One region of the Alteromonas sp. BZK5 genome, then DNA from elsewhere that is predicted to be linked to it. Evidence: riboswitches for the same ligand, from Rfam matches in the RefSeq annotation. Region 1 holds a riboswitch; the other holds the start of a gene.
What was found. Region 1 has a riboswitch for thiamine pyrophosphate ahead of BIZ39_RS14620 (TonB-dependent receptor). Riboswitches for the same ligand answer to the same signal wherever they lie in the genome.
Positions count from the first base shown of each region.

Region 2: another riboswitch for thiamine pyrophosphate. It lies ahead of thiC (phosphomethylpyrimidine synthase ThiC); the one in region 1 lies ahead of BIZ39_RS14620 (TonB-dependent receptor).

Region 1 is NZ_JACSOE010000053.1:3,808-11,906, reverse strand. It holds gene BIZ39_RS14655 (hypothetical protein) at 196-492, opposite strand; gene rimI (ribosomal protein S18-alanine N-acetyltransferase) at 621-1,121, opposite strand; gene BIZ39_RS14645 (alanine acetyltransferase) at 1,130-1,858, opposite strand; tRNA gene BIZ39_RS14640 (tRNA-Trp) at 2,152-2,228, opposite strand; gene BIZ39_RS14635 (phosphotransferase) at 2,440-3,291, opposite strand; gene pnuC (nicotinamide riboside transporter PnuC) at 3,248-3,892, opposite strand; gene BIZ39_RS14625 (hypothetical protein) at 3,892-4,155, opposite strand; gene BIZ39_RS14620 (TonB-dependent receptor) at 4,173-6,263, opposite strand; TPP riboswitch at 6,319-6,422, opposite strand; gene BIZ39_RS14615 (acyl-CoA thioesterase) at 6,553-6,978, opposite strand; gene BIZ39_RS14610 (GNAT family N-acetyltransferase) at 7,038-8,099, shown strand, end outside.
Region 2 is NZ_JACSOE010000006.1:29,681-37,779, reverse strand. It holds gene BIZ39_RS03125 (HesA/MoeB/ThiF family protein) at 1-792, opposite strand, end outside; gene thiS (sulfur carrier protein ThiS) at 1-1, opposite strand, end outside; gene thiE (thiamine phosphate synthase) at 785-2,386, opposite strand; gene thiC (phosphomethylpyrimidine synthase ThiC) at 2,383-4,293, opposite strand; TPP riboswitch at 4,568-4,679, opposite strand; gene BIZ39_RS03110 (heme biosynthesis HemY N-terminal domain-containing protein) at 4,791-5,966, opposite strand; gene BIZ39_RS03105 (uroporphyrinogen-III C-methyltransferase) at 5,963-7,135, opposite strand; gene BIZ39_RS03100 (uroporphyrinogen-III synthase) at 7,136-7,867, opposite strand; gene hemC (hydroxymethylbilane synthase) at 7,931-8,099, opposite strand, start outside.

The DNA.
Region 1 (8,099 bases):
TAAGAGAAGTTTCTACCGCCTGGTAAGCTGAATGTAGGCGGAGAATTTTGAGGGCGCAAATATAAGTGAATTAGCAAGGGATTAAAACCTTCCTGACCGTGCAAAGACGCCAATTTATCGACCAAATGGTCAACTTTTTAAAACCTTGTGGAAACTTTGCTATACGGGTGGTTAATCACTGATAAACACTATGACTTATAGGTACAATGCAACAGACAGCAGCTTCCGCTCCCCTTTTTCTATTTTGCTAACGCTGTGCATGTACTTATCTGGCCGAAAAAAGTAAATGCGGTTAAAGAGATTAAAGATGACTTTCTCTGCCCAAAATTGACCGCCGCGCTTCGGCTTTTTTAGTACTACATTAAATTTAAAGTAACGCCCGCTGCCCATAGGGTCATTATGTTCTAACACGCTATGACCCTCTTTGTAGGTAACCACATTTATAGCAAATCGTTTTGATGAGATTAAAGCCTTGTTGAGCACTTTAGCCATGCTATTTCTACCTTGATTGATGGGGACGTGTTCTAATTTAAACACGCACGGCTATGGTCTGGAAGCGTATGCTGAGTTCAGATAATGCTTTGATATACGCGAAACGTATATGCCTAGGATTACAAACACTAGGCTAAGGTGGGATTTGTCCACTTCATGATTTTAGCGTTTTCTTTTTGTGCGCTGTTTCCATTACTCTTGTCATGCCCGTTATCATTATTTTTTACGGTGTAATAATTTTTGCGGGTTTCTATATGCTGAAACCCCGAGCTCTCATAAAGCGCAATAGCAGTATGGTTACTTTCACGCACTTCTAGCCACATTTCACGCATTGCATTTTTTACCGATGTCTCAATGACAAAATCAACTAAAGCGCGACCTACCCCCTTGCCTCTTGCGCCACTGTCTACCGCAATATCCATCAGCGTAGCTTCATCAACGACTTCAAGCATGATGGCATAGCCAACAATCTTGTCATTTTCAAAGGCAAACACCCCGTAATAGGGTTTGGTGAAACAATCCGCGAAGGTACTTAGTTTCCAAGGCGACACTTGTGCCTCTTGATGGATAGCATGCGCAAGTTCAATGTGCTCGTTAAAGCCTTGTGGCGGTACGATTGTTAACTTCATCGACGCGACTACTGGCCGTTAGCGGAGTGGTTTAATTCGCGTGCTGCGCTGATAAGCTGCGCCCACAGTTCCCGTTTCTGCACAGTTGAGAGTTTTAGCGGTGTGGCTGGCAATACAATGGCCGTTTCGGTTACCGATAGCGCACGGCCAATCATTATGGTGTTAGCCCACTGTGACGGTATACCCAACTGAACACAGGCTAGCTGCAAGTCCTTCAGCCATTGCTGTGATTTAGCTTTCTGTTCGGCACTTAACGGGATACCTTCAGGCGATACCGGCCCTTTTGCGCCAATAGACTTTGTTAAAGACTCTTGCGAGGTAACCGCATTGTCGAAAGACGGCGAAATGTTGTGTGACTGTGAAGCACCTGTTTCGCTTTGCCCTGCTTTCCCGTCATTGTGCGACCCGCCAGGTGGGGAAAGTTTTGCTGCCCCGCCGTCTTTAGGCTTAGCCTTATCTTTCGCGCTACTGCCAACATTTGCTCTCAACTGAGCAAGCCGTGATTGCTTTTCTTCTTGAGATATTGGCTTTGAAGGCGGCTTATTGGTTTGAGCGTTTTGGCTGTAGGGTAACTGTGTCGATGAACTATTTGTACTGCCGACGTTGCGTTGTGCTGCATTGGCGTTGTTTTGTTTCGCTTGGTCTTCCTGCTTTAGCTCAGTGTAGGCGTCTTTGGTGATCCAAACAGGGATCCCCATTTCCTGTAAAACCGCCTGCTGATATGAAGTAAGAGACATTGCGTAAAAACACCTAACGTGAATAGTTCATTATATTTGTTTAGTTTACTAAAGTTGCAGGCTTGGTTGAATAACTATCGCGTTCTTTTGCTTGGATTGTACTTGCTCTTTGATGCTCAAGCGCTAATTCATAAGCGTTATTCGCGAATTTAGAATACCTAGCCCTTTGTATAAGAGGAAATAAAACAGCTGCAGCAAATTAAGCACTAGCAACAGAAACCAATAAAATTTAAGAAGAATTTAACAAAGAAACGATTTAGGATTTGAACGTAAACGTTCACAAGAAGAGAAAGTGGCAGGGGTGGAGGGACTCGAACCCCCAACCATCGGTTTTGGAGACCGCTGTTCTACCAATTCGAACTACACCCCTAGCGCGCTGTGCATTATACGGATGACATTAAAAAGGTAAAGCCTTTTTATCACTACCATGCACTGCATGCTTAATTAACACGCAATGCGCTGTTTTTTCAATCGAATAACACCAAATAGGCTTTATCCATCACCTGTGTTTTGTCTTATTGCCCGCTTTTAAACCGACTTCTATGCAGCGTCACTTTTAAATGCGGAGCAGTTTATGACAATTAGACCTTATTGGCGTTAAGCGCAGCAAACCACAGGTCATTAGTGATAGCGACAATCTCGGTGTGCAGATCAAATTTCGCTATCGCGTCGTGCTCATCGATATTCATTAGCTTGGCGTAATGCTTAACGAGCTCTCTACTTTCATTGATTTCAAGTTTATTGATAAGGCAGCAACTTGCTAAATCGAAGTAGCGGTTTCCCATGGCGGCATATTCCCAATCAATAATTTTGAGTGAGTTATCTGCGCTCAGTAATAAGTGATTTGTTAGCAAGTCATTATGACATAACACATAGTCGTCATCGTCTTGTTCACTTTTTATTACTTGTTTCCGCAATGATTGGGCTTTTAGATAAAGCTCACTGCTCATATCGAGCTGTGCAACATTAATATAATGCTGCCATCTTGATGCTAAATCTAATGGCCTAGCGGTAATGGGCAAAGAATGAATACGAGCGAGGGTGTTGGCCAGCTCAAGCATTGAAAGCGTCGCACTGTCACTGTGCTCTAGCCACTGCTCAACCCAGATGGTTTCATCATCGCTTAACCATATAGGTTGCGGCGCTACTCCCAACCTATAAAGCTGTTGCTGCAAAGCAAATTGGTGCGCACGATTAACCCCACTAAAGTCATCATCGCCCATCCATTTCACCGCTAAGTCGACAGGGTTATGAGCCGACTTTAGTTGCCCACTACTTTGAAGATTATTTGCTATCAAGGCTAACTGACTATCTGCGAGCTCTTGAACGCGGTAAACGTGATTTACCGCTCCAGCAGGGTGTGACGAAATTTTCGCACTGTCGCTAAGATTAAGCGCCTTTTGCAGCGTGGCGATGATATCCAACCTGTTCACCTTGTTTTTTATATTGTACTAGCCACTGGTAATACCCAAATACCGCAAAACCAACATAGCCTAAGAACAGGCAAGCAGATAATGCATAACCCACTTGCAGGTATAAATAGGCGGACGCTAAATTGATGAAAAACCAATAAACCCAGTTTTGCAGGATTTTATGCGCCACCATAAATGTTGTGACTACACTCAATAAATTAATGCTCGCATCTAATAGTAGGTACTCACTATTGAACTGTGAGCCTGCCACCTCAGACAGAACCCAAGCGAGCAATAACATACTCGGCACAATGAGCAAATGAGCCCAGAACGGCCAATGAAGCACTGGCTTAACATCGCCATCTTCCGCTCCTTTCGACCACTGATAATAACCGTATCCCGCCATTATCATATAAAAGAAGTTAAGCGCAGACTGAAATGGCAAAGTCACCTGCCAAAATAGCCAGGTGTAAATTGCGGTACTCACAAAAGCGCACAGCCAACACCAGCTGTTCTGTTTTGCGGCTAACAGCACATAGGCAATAGCGAGGACAACCGCTACCCACTCTAAAAGCGAAGTAGCGGCAATTTGTGAGGTAAACTCAGAAAAAAAGCTAGCCATTAAGATGATTTTCTAGATTGCATGGCATCGAAGTTTAAGAACTTGGCCACGAAAATAGCTTGCCCCACTTCTTCATGGGTTCTTTGCATTTCTTCACCAAGTACTTTCATAACCACACCATAGTCACCTGTAACCTGCGTGCTGGTTGAACTTGTTGAAACTGCAATATCACTATAGCTATTTAACCTATCAATGAAATCTTGAATAGGTGGAATGTATTCGTTAACCAATGGGTACAACGACAGTTCAACCATAACTTGCATGTCTGTTTCCTTTTATTTTAAAACGCGTACTTAACAGTAACGCCAAACTGACGACCGTTACCTATTTGGTAATATGGCTCATCGAAAGCATACTCATCGCGAGGGTCGTTGCTGAAACCACCGAACCCACGGGTGTAGTACTCACGATCAAACGCATTTTGTACCCACAGTGATGTCTGCCAATCACCGTGTAGCACCACAATCTCCGAATTAACCAGCGTAGTACTTGGCGAGGTTACATCATGGCCGTCAGAAAAACGGTATTCGCTTTTGTAATCTACATCTACACGCCAAAGCATGTTATCTGTAAGTGCGTACTCACTATACAGGTTTGCGGTCCACTTAGGTGATTGAGCCTGTCTTTGCTCAGACACTTCAGTACCGTCTGCAAGCGTATACCCTTCAAAGGTAGCGCTTAGGTAACCAACACTTGCATCAAGCTGCCATGCATCACTAGCAATCCAGCTAAGCTCTAGCTCGGCTCCTTTGTTTGTTCCTAAATCAGCATTATCAATAATATCTACGAACCCTGCCGTACCGTCATCACGAGTGATAACGTCAAAATCGCTCACCTGAGTATCTTTTCTATCCATATAGAAAATTGCAGCGCGAGCAATTAGGTCAGGTGTAAATAATGGGCCCTTAACGCCTACTTCGTAGTTCCAGTTATACTCTTCGTCGAAGAATCGCTGATTGTCATTCACGCGGCTGTCGGGGTTAAAACCTGCACCTTTATATCCGCGTGAAATACTGCCGTAATAGAAGTGATCGCCCTGTGTATACTGAAGCGCGATTTTCCCGCCTACCATGGTGGTGTCGAACGCGCGAGTAAGCTGGTTGTTATCAGCGTAATCAAAATCGTAGTTTTCTACTCTTAACCCTGCTACAAGTACTAAATTTTCGTTCAAACGACTTTCAGTCTGAGCATAGATAGCGGTCGTCGTAGGCGTGTATTCACTGGCAAAGTCACTATCCAAATAAGTGTACTGACGTAGCAGCTTTTCTTCCGTGCTTTTATAAAATACGCCTATTGTCCAGTCAGTCATACCATCAAAAAGTGCGGCACTGTCAGAGGACACGAAACGCATCTCGCCGGTCTGTGTTTCTACATCACGAAAATAGGCGTCAAAAGACGTATAACCCCACGGGTGAAACCCTGTGAATGTCCAGTCTTCATCGTAGCCATAAGCAATATTGTGAGAAGCATGGGTGGCAATTAGAATAAAGTCGCCCGCTGCTGTATTGGTTGTAGAGCGCGCGCTAACAGCGTGGGTTTGGTGTTCGTCAAATCCTGGTTCATCAGACAGCGTTTTGTTGTCATTGTCTAGCGAGAATGCATCGTAACCGTTATCGATATCGTACCAGCGATAAGTAAGTGCAAGTGTGGTTCGCTCATCTACGCTGCCTTCAACGGCAAAGCGCAGTGCGGTTTCATCGATATTCGCGGTATCGCTTCTATTTAAGAACGTATTTTCTACAAAGCCATCACTGCGATTATGAACCAGCGCAACACGATAGCCCCAATCCGTGTTGATATCATCACCAGTGGCGCCTTCAATACGGTAACTCTCTTTGTTCCCAATGCGGGCTTCAACGTAGTCTGGGGCGTCGCTACCCACGTCATTACTGGAGAGTTTAACCGCTCCGGCCAATGCACCTGTGCCGTATAAGGTAGCCTGAGGTCCGCGATATACCTCTAGTTGTTTAGTATCAAAAATAAGACCTGCCGCAGCAAGGCCTGAAAAATCAAATTCATCGACGATAAAGCTTACAGAAGGATTGATAGGCTCGGCGAACTGACTACGCTCTCCAATACCGCGAATTTGCACGAAGCGGCCGCGAGACGCACCAGCTGCAAAGTTTACGTTTGGAATACTGTTTAGCACACTGTCGATATGGCTCGGCTGTCTACTGCGAAGACGCTCTTGATCTAAAATGGTCGCGCTAGCACTTAACTGGTCGAGTGTAGTTTGACGAAAATCACCAGATACGATGACGCGCTCAATATCTGATGGCGTGCTATCTGAAGTGTTACTTACATTGGTTTGTTGCGCATAGGCCGCAACGGAACTAGCAAGCAGTGAAAGTGTGAAAAGTGTTTTATACATGGGATCTCTTATTCTTATTTAAGAAAAAAGATCCGGGTCTAACGGCAGGTGATAAGGCTATATTGTGAACCATCCCTACGCCGGTATTATCCGGATCAGGTTTAAGGGTTCCCACGAATGTGGATCTCAGACCGAAAACGGACACCCCTTGGTATAGTGTTGCGCTGCTCAAACTAGCAAACTCAACTTCTGCGACGGAGTCTACCAGTTCGATACACGCCGTCAAGCAGATAAGACGTTAAGCTAACGTAAGGTTTTATATATGATATAAGGCGTTGAAAGCTGAGGGCTATTCAGCGTCAATATTCATATTTAGGCGACGTACTTCATCGTCAGTTTGTGCTTTTAAAACTTCCAACGTTTTGCCGTGTGCCGTCGGTTGACGCGTACCAGGGTCAACCTTTACGAAAACGATATCGTCTGCAAAACAGATGGTTTTCTTGGTTGCTTTGTTGCGTACCAAGCAGCTTACGGTAATAGACGTACGGCCTACAGCTTTAGTTTCTAGACCAAACTCTACGATATCACCCTGCATAGCCGGTGATTCGAAACTAATTTCACCAATATGCTTAGTTACCAAGCAATTAGTTTCTAGCTGACAAATAGCCCAAATTGCAGCTTCTTCGTCTATCCATTCTAACGCGCGGCCACCGAACAAAGAATTGGCGTAATTAAGGTCGTTTGGCATAACTAGACGCCGAGAAAGAAAGCGCATTCGAATTCCTCATAATAAATCGCTACTATAGCGTTAGATTATACCGAAAAAACTGATTCATGGCGCTAACTCAATTACGCGAATGGCTATTAGCCCCCTACTTTGAAAATAGCGGCGAAAATGGCTGCAAAAAAAGCTCTCACGCTTCGCACTTATCAAACGTGACTTGCCCGCTTCACCGGAGAATGCTTGTAATATCTGGCAATGATGATTTTTGTGAAGCTGCCATACGTAGCGTTCAAGCCTTTGTAGATGAAGTTTCATCTATAAGCGTTGTGAATTTTGCTGGCGATACACTTAAGGGAAAGAACCGCAAACAAGTACTGGGGAGCGAATGTGACATTGCCACATTAGACTGTCGCGATTTATTCAAACCTGGCGACGTGATGGCAGTGGCGGGGATCGTTAAACGCAGTGGTTGTTTAATACTTATTTGCCCTGCATTGAGTGAATGGGTCAACAATATTTCGGTCTCGTTCCTGTCGGAGGGGTTTACGCTTACACAAAGTCGATACCTCGAACGCTTTATAAAGCACCTGCGTAACAACGACTACGTGGCACTTCACACTGAAGAAAAAACCACACTTCCAGATACGGCTATGTACCGCATTAGCCAAGGCGTAACGTCAAACGTCTATAGAGGCTCACTATTTAAATCAGAAGAGCAAGAGCAGGCATACAGTCGTTTATATCAAGCACACTCACTTAATAAACTAAACGCGCTGATTACCGCCCCAAGAGGCAGAGGCAAGTCATCATTATTAGGTATATTCATTGAAAGCCTAATCAGACAGGGTAAAAATGTACTATTAACCAGTGAACGCTTTGATAATGTGAAGAACGTGCTTTCACGTATTCACCAGTACGAAATAGCAGGTGTCAGAACACAACAACCATCCACCGCTAACATTCAAACCCAACTAATCCTTGGTGATAAGAATGAGGCAGCGACGTTTGGCAGTGTAAAATGGGTGCCCCCTGACAGTGCCTTGTTATATACCACAGAAGATGAAAAGTACGACGTTGTAATTGTTGATGAAGCGGCATCTATCCCCCTCCCGGATGTATACCGGATCATAGCCAACCACAAGCAGTGGGTGCTCAGTACTACGCTTTTGGGT
Region 2 (8,099 bases), on a different contig from region 1:
TTGGCATACCTCACAAGAAGAAGAGGGGGGAAGCTTGAAACTTTGCAGCGTGCCTTGGCCTGCATGGGCGTTTACGTAATGGCCCCATTTAATATCGGCATCGAAGCCTCTTGCCAGAAATAACAAGGCTTGGGTAGCTTGGTGGCACGCTGCCATGCCTACTACTGGGCCTAGTACACCTTTGCTAACGCAATCTTCGCGTACGGCAACATTATTCACTAAACATTCATAGCAACCGCAGGTGGCTGAGTTTTGAGGCAAGTTCAGCGCTTGCCAGGTAAGCCCACTGGCTGCGGCAATAAAAAGTGGAATAGAGGCGCGAAACGACGCTAGGTTTATCTGTCTTCGTACCGTCACGTTGTCGGTGCAGTCCAGCACGCAGGTGGCTGATGCAATTAACGTTGGTAAGTTGTTACTATCAGCAAATAAGCTTTTAAACTGTATGTTTAAATGCGAGTTCACTTTACGCAGTTCATTGTAAAGCGACTTGGCTTTTAGCTCTCCTAGGTGCATTTCGTTGTAGCTTATCTGGCGCTGCAAATTACTGATGTCGACGGTGTCACCATCTATAAGTGTAATGTTGCCCACGCCTGCGCCTGCTAAATAGCGGGCGGTTAAGCTGCCTAATCCACCTAAACCAACGATAACAGCGTGTGCACCCGCCAAATTAAGCTGTCCGTCGTGATCAATGCAATCGAGTAAAAGTTGTCTGCTGTAGCGACGTATATCCTGATGCGCTAACTGCTGGCCCACTGAGTGACTAAGTGAATGAGTAGCTGAATGACTAAGCAAACCCAGCCTCCTCAACCAATGCTTGGTAGGCTTTTAGCGGGTGTGCTGCCTGAGTGATTGCACTTACCACAGCAATGCCGTTAACGCCGGTTTTAGCTACATCGCCTATGCGCGATAAGTTAATGCCACCAATAGCAACGGTGGGAATGCCATCGCAAAGCTGCACATACTTTTCTAAACGTGCTACACCTTGAGGCTTTGAAGGCATGTCTTTGGTATTGGTGGGGAAGATATGACCAAGGGCAATGTAAGACGGGTTTAAAGCGCGAACACGTTGAATTTCAGCGAAGCCGTGCGTTGATATTCCAAGCCGTAAACCCGCACTACGGATGGCGCTTAGGTTTGCGGTGTCGATATCCTCTTGCCCCAAGTGCACACCGTAAGCTCCGAGTTCTATGGCCAGCTCCCAATAGTCATTAATGAATAATTGGCAGTCGGTGTGTTTCACCAATTCTATTGCCTCTTTTATTTGCTGACGAATGTCTTCTTGGGAGCCTTGTTTAACCCGTAGCTGCATTATTTTTACGCCCGTTGGCCAGAGGCGGGCTATCCATTGCACACTATCCACTACAGGGTAGATGCCTAAATGAGTATGAGTAAGTGCAGGAAAGTGGCCTTCTTTACAAGACGAGGCTTCAAGAAGGGTATCCTTATCCCGCTCTTTTTCATTGGCAGTGGCGCCACGTTGATGAAAGGTCACCAGCGGAAAGCTCTCTGGTTTTGCGGGAAAGCCGTTGGTTCGTGCAAAGTAGGCGGTTAATTCGTTACTTATGGCGTTTGCGTTAGCCGCTGCGCATTGCTTTGGTAGTGTATGGCCACGAACTTCGCTGACGTAAGCATTAGCAAGCGTAAGTGCGTCTTCAATGCAGTAGTCGTGCACAATGAATGCCGCTAATGCGCTGGCTAACATACAGCCTGTGCCGCGAAGGTTGCCGTTAGCGTATTTCGGCTGGCTAAAACGAAGAGTGTGAGAGGCACAAACAAAAATATCGCTTACATTTTTTTGCCAGTGGGCGTGACCGCCCTTAACGTAAACGCTCTTTGCGCCTTTACCCCTTAGCCGATTGATTGCAGTTAGCAAGCTCGCTTCATCAACAACAGGCAAATGGGTGAGCCACGCAAGCTCATCGATATTTGGCGTAACGATATCTACCGTATTCAGCAGTTCGTCAACTACGCTTTCGCTTAACTCACTCAGCACGCCACCGGACGAGGTAGACAGTACAGGGTCCCATACAACGAAGGGGCGAGGGTTAGATGTTTTTTGAATACGTGCACACAACAACAGCGCTTGCTCATCATTAGCAATAGCGCCAATTTTAATAGCGCGTGGTGGGGTATCTTCAAACAGCACCTGCCACTGCTGATTTAATGCCGACGCGCACATGCTTTCCTTACTAAGCATGATTGAGTTGGACTGCACGGTAAGTTGTGTAGTGAGCACACAAGCATGGATGTTCAGATCGGCCAATGTAATGGCGTCGCGGGTAACGCCCGCACCACCGCTACAGTCAACGCCTCCCACACACCACACTACAGGAAGTGCAGTGGTGAGGTTGTTGGGTGCAGGGCTTATGGACGCTTTCGCCATCATGGTAGCTCTACCTTGCTATCTGCAGTGTGATAAAGTTCCGCGCCAGACTGATTGAATGCCTGGGCCATGTCTTTCATGCCTTTTTCTTTCTCAAACTCTTGCTGCTCTGCTTGTTTAGCCACATCGCGCACTTCCTGAGAAATTTTCATGCTGCAAAATTTAGGGCCGCACATAGAGCAGAAATGCGCAACTTTGCCAGACGCCTGCGGCAAAGTTTCATCGTGATAAGCGCGCGCGGTATGCGGGTCGAGAGCTAAATTGAACTGATCTTCCCACCTGAATTCAAAGCGTGCTTTCGACATGGCGTTGTCGCGAATTTGTGCACCTGGGTGGCCTTTTGCCAAGTCGGCAGCGTGGGCTGCAATTTTGTAGGTGATCAACCCCTGTTTAACGTCTTCTTTGTTAGGTAGGCCCAAATGCTCTTTAGGTGTTACATAGCACAGCATTGCGCAGCCATACCAACCAATCATGGCAGCACCAATACCTGAAGTGAAGTGATCATAGCCAGGAGCGATATCGGTGGTGAGGGGGCCAAGGGTATAAAACGGTGCTTCGTGGCAGTGCTTAAGCTGCTCTTCCATGTTCGCTTTAATCATATGCATGGGCACATGCCCCGGGCCTTCAATCATTACCTGAACATCGTACTCCCATGCGATTTTCGTCAGCTCACCAAGGGTACGTAATTCAGAGAATTGCGCGTTATCGTTAGCGTCAGCTACGCTACCAGGGCGCAGGCCATCACCTAGCGACAGCGCCACATCGTACTTAGCGCAAATTTCGCAAATATCGTGAAAGTGCTCATACAGAAAGCTTTGCTGGTGGTGGCTTAAGCACCACTTTGCCATTATCGAACCGCCGCGCGATACAATGCCAGTAACCCGCTTTGCGGTAAGGTGTACGTATTCAAGCAGCACGCCAGCGTGAATCGTGAAGTAGTCTACGCCTTGTTCGGCTTGCTCAATTAGGGTGTCTTTAAACATCTCCCACGTTAAATCTTCGGCTACACCGTTTACTTTTTCTAGCGCTTGATAGATGGGGACGGTGCCCAGGGGAACAGGGCTATTTCTCAGCAACCATTCGCGTGTTTCGTGAATGTTTCTGCCGGTAGATAGATCCATGATGGTATCAGCGCCCCAGCGCGTTGACCACACCAGCTTCTCTACCTCTTCTTCAATAGACGAGGTGACTGCTGAATTACCAATGTTTGCGTTAATCTTTACTAGAAAGTTACGCCCTATAATCATTGGTTCCAACTCGGGGTGATTGATGTTGCATGGAATAATGGCGCGGCCTGCGGCCACTTCCTGGCGTACAAATTCAGGCGTGATGGTCTCGGGTAAATTCGCGCCAAAGTGTTCGCCTTTGTGCTGCTGCGTCAGTTCGGCATCTTTAATGGCTTGGCGGCCCATGTTTTCGCGAATGGCAATGTATTCCATTTCTGGAGTAATAATGCCCTGTCTTGCGTAGTGAAGCTGGGTTACGTTTTTACCTGCTTTTGCTTTTAGTGGTTTGCGGCTGCGAATAAAGCGGAAATCTTCGGTAAATATGTCGTTTTCACGCTCTTTTGCAAAGCTTGATGAAACGCCCTCTAATTCAAGGGCATCGCTACGCTCTTCAATCCACGTTTGGCGAAGCGGAGCTAGGCCTTTGTGCACATCTATGTTTTCTTTTGGGTCGCCGTAGGGGCCTGAAGTGTCGTAAACAGGAATTGGCGGATTTGGCTCTAAAATAGGATTGTCTTCAGTACCACCCACTAAACTGTCGTGTTGGTGAATAAGGCGCATGGCCACACGAATATCGTCACGGCTGCCACACTCGTAGTGGCGTGTTGAATTTGGGTAAGCTTCGCCAGCAAGTTCATTAATGAATTGTTGTGCTTGTTGGCGCTGTTCGCGTCTGTTCGACATAGCATTTTACCTTGTAAATTTAGGTTCTAAAAATGCTTGTCAGGAGTGAAGGAGAATACAAAGTGTAAGTGTAGAAGGGGATAATCCCGTTACTTTAGCGAGATTGTTGGTAAAGGTTCTGGTGATTACAGCCCTTTACACCGTTGATGTTGACTTGGGGATAAACTTGAACAGTTTACCTTGAGTGACGAGCAGCACCGTAATGGGTGTGTCTGTATCATCAACAGCAAAACAACTTCGCTTCACAACGCTAAACCACGGTTTAACATTGTGCACATTGTATTTTCTTGTTCCCTTCGCAGGTATTAGCCTGATCAGGTTCTACGGATCCCACTTTCGCGGTCTCAGCTTACTGGGTTACCAGTGAAGCACTCCGACAAGTTGTTTAAGTCAATTCGGGTTGTTGTTGAAACAACCCGAATTGAGAATTCCTTTTTACTATATCTTCAATTTTACGGGTAATACAAGTACTACCAGAAAGCTAAATGAATATTCATCTAGCTGGCTAGCTGCTGACCTTCCTTGTAAAGCTTAAGCGCAGTGGCTGTGTCGTGCTTGCGTTCGCTAATTGCAGATAGCAGCAATAAGTCTTCTTTGCGCGACTTCATTTTAGTGGCTTTAAGCAGCGCTTTTTCCGCCAACACATCATCGCCTGAGTTAAATGCAACTTGACCTAGCGTGGAGTATAGCGACACGTTTTCTTCGTCTTGCTTTATCCAGCTTTCAAGCAGTCGTAGTGATGGCGATGCATCAGGAATATTAAGCTGCGTGAACAGCGGAAACAGGGCGCTATTCGGGCCACGCTTTTGCCATTCAACTAGCAAATTCTGTGCGTCGGCATGCATACCTTGGTCAAGTAACTGTTGAATGTAGGCCGCGCGGTAAGCATCGTCGTGACGAAGCTTACGAGGTAGGGTTTCCCAATACGATTTAAGCTCGACAGCGCCTTGTTTGCTGGCAATTTCGGCAAACTTACCTTTGGCGATGCGCTGGCTCCATGCGGTGTAATCCGCTTTGGGCAATGCTTTACGCCAGCCTGACAAATTCTCCTGAAGTACTTGCCACTTACCTAACTTGGCAAGAATTTGCGCTTTCAACTGCACAACCTGCTTGTTCTCGCGCTCTTGCTCGTCAAGCTCGTTAAGTTTCTCTAATGCCGCATCGTATTTTTCTTCAGCCATATCAATACGTGCGTGCATGACCGTTGCGGATACTTTTGCTTTTGGAAAATCAGTTGCCTGAACAAGGAAATAACGGGCTTTGGCTAAATCGTTATTGGCAAAAGCAATTTGCGCTGACGCCAAATAGTTAACGCCTTCGAAATCGCCGTTGGTGGTTTTGCTTAGCGCCTTTTGAGCCGTATCAAAATCACCTGCAGCCATTGCGTGTAAGCCGTCGTAAAACGCACGCTTACGTTTGCGCTCACCCAAAGTGCCGAACCATTTATGTGAACCTGTGATCAAGCTTAACGCCCACAATACCAATCGAGATAGTACGTACCAGGCAATGATGGCACCTATCAGTAAGATGCCAAAGCTGATTATATTCATCTCAACGGCAGTATTACCTAAAGAGAACAGTACGTAGCCTTGGTCACCTAACAACATTGGGCCAACAATTAGTGCAGCAACAAATGCGGCTAATACCGCAAGGGCAATAGCTAACCATTTCATAGTGCACTTGCTCCTTGTCCGAACACTTGCTTAACGCGGCTATCCAGTAGACGCTCTAACGGTTTTTGTGACGCTAGCTCTGTAGGTATTGGGCGCGATACATCGGTAGCAATGAGGTTTTGTAGTGCATCTACAAAACCCGTTACCTGGATTTTTTCTGTGTCGAACTTTTCAATAATTAACGTTTGAGCGTATTGAAGCGACTGGCTGTAAAGCCCTGCATCGCCCTGAAGCGCGGCAGTTTGCGCGTGCATAAGCTGCAGACGAAGCTGCTCTTTTGCTAAAAACTGCGCTTCCAGTGAAAGCACTGGTTCAACCGGGCCTTCAATGGTTTTTATGGTAAGAAAATCGTTCACCAGTGAACGCCACACCTTCGCAAGGTTCTCCTGCCAGTCGTCAGCTGACTCCGATAAGGTCGTGTCTTCTGCATTGGCGTCTTCTGGTTTTTCGAAGGTATCAAGTGGCAGTTTGTCAATTTGAGCAATCATACCCGTAAGCGCGAGAGCGACGGAACTTTGTGATACAGGGTTAAGCTGTTGTAAGGTTTGAATATCTTCAGCAAGGTTTGCGCGAACCGGAAGTACCGATGGGTCGGCCAACGACTTTAAGCGTTTATCTGCGTTAACTAGCAGCAAAATTGCTGTACGTACGTCGTTTTCTAACCAAAGCTTTCTGCCTGCCATGCGAACTAAGTAATCAGCTTCAGCAATGAGCCAGTCTGCCGGGCGGCGACCTTCCATATTATTTAGTTGTTCAAGCGTCGATTCAGCTTGCAGCGTCAGCTTTTCGTTTTGCGCTTTTAACTCGGCTACCGTGCGTTCTAACGTCTGGTTGGTACGAGCTACTTTGTCGATAGAGGCAACAAGACCAGCGCGCTCACGCTCAATAGTGTTTAGCTGAGAGGTCGTCGTTTGAAGTGCAGATTCAGAGTCCTTGCTTGCCGACTGTTGCTGCATGTAATACCAGTAACCAGCGCCAGCCATACCAAGCACAATAAGGAAAAGGATGATTACAACAAACCACAATAGACCATTTCCCGACGATTTCTTTTTAGCAGCACCCGATGGTGTTGATTCACTGTGCGTGGCAGAAGATTCGATAACGTCTTTTTCAGCTTCCACTTTCACGAGTTCCTCTTTTTGTGGGCTACTTTCATTGTTGTTGGCCATTCAATACTCCCAGTTATCCTTTACCCAGGCGATGAGTGCCTGATCGGTGGCTCGCTGACAAACCGCTACCTCTTTAATGCCTTGGCTAGTGAGGGTTTTGGCAATTCGGTCACTCACTGTTAACCATTTAATAGATTTAAGTGCTTGGCCAAATTGCGCAATTAGTTGCAGTGCCATTGCTTCGCTTGTAGCGATAATGCCGCTAACTTCGCCCATTTTCCACCGTTTTGTGTAAATTGGGCTTGTAAGTTGCTCTCTTTTATAAACGCAAAAGCTATTCACTAAAATACCTTTTTCGTCTAATCCAGTGGCTATGGCGTCGCGCCCACCTTCACCCTTAATGATAACGACATGCTGACAGTTTGCCTCATTAAGTTGGTGCATTGCCAGTATACCTTCGGATGTATGGGCTTCGGGAATAGCAACCTGCGCCGATGAAAACGCCTGAAGTCCCGCTTGTAATTTTCGTGCAGTGGCATCGCCCACAGCTATGATCAATGGTAATTCGTTAGCCGTTTCGCGTAAGCCTTCAATAACGGTGTCTACAGCATATACGCTGGTAACAACAATTGCGTTTACTGCATTTGACGCTAAAAATTCTGCAGCAGCTTTTCTTTCAGACGAAATATCAATGATGTTAGACGTGGCAACGCCTACCGCGTCAATTCCGGCTTTTTCAAAGGCAGAAGCGCTTGCTTTTAACTTTGGCAGTGGGCGTGTAAACAGCAACATACTATCGAATTTTCATCCTTTTATTTTACTGCGTAAACCTGCACGCATTCGACAAACTATAACTTAGTTATAAAGCGCCTTTAAGATTTCACCGGCACCTTGCTCAAGAAGGGATTCCGCAACTTCAACACCAATATCTGCGGCTTTTTCTCGCGACGCTGTAGCAGAAGCAAAGAGCAGTTCTGAACCATCTGGCTTACCAACCATACCGGTTAGTGTCAGCACATCTCCA